DNA from 2 places in the Quadrisphaera sp. DVD1 genome. Region 2 is predicted to be linked to the other one. Evidence: riboswitches for the same ligand, from Rfam matches in the RefSeq annotation. Region 2 holds a riboswitch; the other holds the start of a gene.

Region 1 (2,192 bases), on a different contig from region 2:
GTGCGCTCGGGCCCCCCGGGGGTGGCGAGCTCGCGCTCGAGCGACTCCACGAGGCGGCCGCGGTGCGGGAGGTCCTCCAGCGGCCCGGTGGCCAGCCGCGACAGCCGCACCTCGGCCTCCACGCGCGCGGTGGCGTCGGTGCTGAAGCCGAGCAGGTGCGTGAGGACGCCGTCCGCGTCGTGGACCGGCGCCAGGTTCAGCTCGTTCCACCAGCGGCTGCCGTCCGGGCGCGCGTTGAGCAGCACGGCGCGGGTCGGGCGCCCGGCGCGCACCGCCTCGCCGAGCGCGCGGACCGCCGCCGGGTCGGTCTCCGCGCACTGGAGGAACCCCGGGCCGCGGCCGAGCGCGTCCTCGGCCCGGACGCCGGTGAGGCGCTCCCAGGCCGGGTTGACGTGCACGAGCGGCAGGCCCGGCGCGCGGGCGTCGACCACGCAGACGCCCGTGGGGACGGCGGCCAGCACGCCGGCGAGCACCTCCGGCGGCACGGGGCCGGCCTGGGGGGCGGGGGCGGGGGCGGGACTCGGTCCGGTCACCCGGTTCCCCTCGGCACGCCGGGGCCGCACCTTGACCTCCGCGCCCCGTCGCGTCCAGGCGCGTCCTGGCGCGTCCCGTCGCGCGCCGCGGCTCAGGGCAGCGGGGCCCGCGCGGTGGTCCGCACGTGGATGCTCACGGCCGGCACCGTCCCCGCGTTGGCGACGCGGTGCAGGACGCCGGGCGCGAGCACGGCCACCGCGCCGGGGCCCAGCTCCAGCGGGGCCAGGTCCTGCCCGGCCGCCACCCGGTGCTCCAGCAGGGCGCCGCGCACGACGGTCAGGGCCGCCGCCGTCCGGCCGTGGTCGTGGAGGTCGCTGCGCTGGCCGGGCAGCCACGTCGCCAGCCACACCTCCACGCCCTCGGGTCCGGGCAGCCGGGTCGAGAAGCGCCGCTCGGCGTCGAAGCGCAGCAGCGGCTCCCAGCGGGCGCTGGCCGCCGCGAGGTCGTGGGCCAGGCCCACCAGGAGGCGCACCGGCGGGGCGACGGCGGGCGGCGGGTCGGGCTGGGCGGCAGGGATCACGGCAGTGCTCACGGCTCCTCCATCGGTCCTGGCGGTAGCACCCGCGCCCGCGGTGGCGGGGGGTTGCTGCGGCGTCGACGAGCCAGGTCTCTCAGCCGCTCTGGATGGCGTGCGACGCACAGTAGCGGCTGACGCCGCTGCGGCACCAGGACCGCCGCGAGCACCCGTGCCGCGGCCGGAGGCTCAGCCGGCCGGGGACGACCCGCCGCGCGCGGCGCGGTGCTTGCGGACCCGGCGCACGACGAGCCAGGCGACGACCGCCACCACGGCGGCGATGACGACGCGGTCGAGGAGCCCCGCGTACCCCTCCACGGCCTCCCACTGGGTGCCGAGGGCGTAGCCGGCGCCGATGAGCAGCGCGTTCCACAGGAGGCTGCCGGCGGTCGTGTAGAGGAGGAAGCTGCCCACCGGCATCTGCGCGGCCCCGGCGGGCAGCGAGATGAGGCTGCGGACGCCGGGGACCAGGCGCCCGAAGAACACCGCCGACCGGCCGTGCCGGACGAACCAGGCGGTCGCGGCGTCGGCGTCCTCGGCGTCCACGAGCGGCATCCTGGCGAGCAGGGCCACCGCGCGGCGCTGGCCGATCCGGCGGGCGACGCCGTAGAGCAGCAGCGCCCCGAGGACCGAGCCGAGCGTGGCGGCCACGAGCACGGCGACGAGGCCCATCCGGCCCTGCTGGGCCAGGAAGCCGCCGAGCGGCAGGACCACCTCGCTGGGGATCGGCGGGAAGACCGTCTCCAGCAGCGTCATGAGGCCGACGCCGGGAGCACCCAGCGCCGCCATGACGTCCGCCACCCAGCCGGACAGCCCGGTCAGCCCGGTCGAGCCCTCCCCCGTGGCCGCCCGCACCGCGGCGACGGTCACGCGCGGCCGTCCAGGCGCCGCCGCAGGGTCACCGTGGTGCCGTCGGGCCCGGGCACCACGGTCACCTGCCCCGCCGCGGCCATGAGCGCCGACCCGTGGCCGCGGTCCATGCTCGGGGTGCGGGGCCGCCAGGTGCCGTGGTCGCGGATGGTGATCGTCAGCTCGTGCTCCTCGACGTCGATGGCCACGTCGACCACCGGCCGGGTCGGGTCCTGGGCGTGCTCGATCGCGTTGGTCACGCCCTCGCTGACGGCCACCAGCAGTGGGAAGGCGA
Region 2 (2,192 bases):
GCGCGGTGACCCAGGCCAGGTCGGCGGTGCACCAGTGGACGTCGGTCTCGGGCTTGGCGTCGAAGTGCGCCCAGTGCGCGTAGCGCGCGTGCGTGAGGTAGCCGCCGGTGGTGTGCAGCAGCCCCTTGGGCCGCCCGGTGGACCCCGACGTGTAGATGACGAACAGCGGGTGCTCGGCGTCGAACGCCTCCGGCTCGTGGACGGGCTCGGCGACGGCCACGCTCTCGTGCCACCACACGTCGCGCCCCGGCGTCCACGGCGCGGGCTCGGCGAGCGCGTCGCCGGTGCGGCGGACGACGAGCACGTGCTCGACGTGGTCCAGGCCGGCCACCGCCTCGTCCACGGCGGCCTTGACGCCGACCGCGCGGCCGCGCCGGAACTGCCCGTCGGTGGCCACGACGACCTTGGCGCCCGTGTCGGCGACCCGGAACCGCAGCGCCTCGGCGGAGAAGCCGCCGAAGACCAGCGAGTGCACGGCCCCGATCCGGGCGACGGCGAGGGTGGCGATGAGGGTCTCGGGGATCACCGGCATGTAGATCACCACGCGGTCGCCCGGCCCGACCCCGAGGTCGGTCAGGGCGTTGGCGGCGCGGGAGACCTCCGCCAGCAGCTGCGCGTAGGTGTAGGTGCGCCGGTCACCGGGCTCGCCCTCGAAGTGCAGGGCGACCTTGCCCCCGCGGCCGGCGTCCACGTGCCGGTCGAGGCAGTTGACGGCCGCGTTGAGCCGGCCGCCGAGGAACCACTGCGCGGCCGGGACGCTGAGCTCGCCGTCCGCGCCGGGCGTGGCGGGCCGCCAGTCGAGCACCGTGTGCCAGGGGGTGTCCCACGTGAGCTGGCCGGCCTGCTCGGCCCAGAAGGCCAGCGGGTCGGCGGCCGCCCTCGCGTAGGCCTCCGCGCCGAGGTTGGCGCTCGCGGCGAGCTCCGGCGGCGGGGGGAAGCGGCGCTGCTCGTCGAGCAGGGTGGTCAGGTGCGGCTGGTCGCTGCTGGGCAGGTCGGTGGGCAGGTCGGTGGGCAGGTCGGTGGAAACGGTCGGCTCCTCGGAGGGCGTGCGAGGGGAGCGGCCGCGGCGAGCGCGGTGTTCCTCCATCGGTCCTGGCGGTAGCACCGGCCCCTGCGGGGTGGTTGCTGCGGCGTCGCGGAGCCAGGTCTCTCAGCCGCTCGGGATGGTCGGATCGAAGTGAACCCGAGCGCGTCCGAGCGTGTCAAACCGCGCCGGGACCGCCCCGCATCACGTCGACGACGTGCGCCAGCGTCTGCTCGTCGCCCACGTTGCCGGCGAAGACGACGTAGGGGGTGCCCACCACCTCGGGCGCGGCCTCGACCGGCTCGAACACCGACACCTGCCCCGGCAGGAGCTGCCCCAGGACGGTCGCGCGGCGGATGCCGAGCCCGCGCACCGCGACGTCGTGGGAGGTGATGCCGCCCTTGCCGACGACCCACGCGGGCCGGGCCGCCAGCGCGCCCCGGACCACCTGCACGACCGCGGCGGAGGTGGCGCGGGCGATCGCCAGGCTGGCGTCCGCGTCGGCGCCCCGCAGCAGCGCGCGGCTGGTGTACAGCAGCACGTCGGTGGACGCCAGGGCCGCGACCACGCGGTCGGTGGCCTCCGCGACGTGGGCGTCGCGCTGCTCGGCGTCGGCCAGGCGCCGCACGTCGAGCTCGACCTCGGTGAAGCCGCCGCGCGCCCGCGCGCCCTCCACCTGCCGGCTGCTCAGCCCGACGTGCGAGCCGACCACGACGAGGCCGTGGGCGGAGCCGGCCCGCGCCGCCCGCCCGCTCCAGACCTGCTCCGCCGACAGCGGCTCCTGCGGCTCGATCCCGGCCAGCGCGCGCACGAAGGACGGACCGGTGCGGTGCAGGAAGGAGCGCCCGGCCGCCTCGGCCTCCAGCAGGCCGAGGACCACGACCTCGAGGTCGGAGTACTCGGTGGCGTTGACGACGACGAACCGCCCGCCGGTGACCCCGGAGAGGATCTCGGCGACCCGCTCCGGCCCGCCGAGGCGGACGTCGTCCAGGCCGATGCTGACGACGTCCTCGGCCCGCAGGGCGCCCCCGCCGGCGCGGCTGCGCTCGGCCACGAACGCGCGCAGGTCCGAGGCGGCGTACCCGAAGGTCGCGTCGCGGGCGAACTCGGTCTCGCCGACGGGCACCAGCTCGCCCTGCACGCGCGCCCAGTGGACGTCGCCTGCGGT

What was found. A riboswitch is a leader RNA that binds a small molecule or an ion and turns the genes downstream of it on or off. The one in region 2 is predicted to bind S-adenosylmethionine.
Region 1: linked by a shared signal. The riboswitch ahead of AC5FZL_RS14245 (cysteine dioxygenase) and the one ahead of acs (acetate--CoA ligase) in region 2 are both predicted to bind S-adenosylmethionine.

The regions. Positions count from the first base shown of each region.
Region 1 covers NZ_JBZYWI010000154.1:1,906-4,097, forward strand. The annotation lists gene AC5FZL_RS14240 (PAS domain-containing protein) at 1-533, opposite strand, end outside; gene AC5FZL_RS14245 (cysteine dioxygenase) at 626-1,066, opposite strand; SAM riboswitch class I at 1,071-1,165, opposite strand; gene AC5FZL_RS14250 (DedA family protein) at 1,238-1,918, opposite strand; gene AC5FZL_RS14255 (ATP-binding protein) at 1,915-2,192, opposite strand, start outside.
Region 2 covers NZ_JBZYWI010000024.1:9,116-11,307, reverse strand. The annotation lists gene acs (acetate--CoA ligase) at 1-1,087, opposite strand, end outside; SAM riboswitch class I at 1,081-1,170, opposite strand; gene AC5FZL_RS04560 (four-carbon acid sugar kinase family protein) at 1,203-2,192, opposite strand, start outside.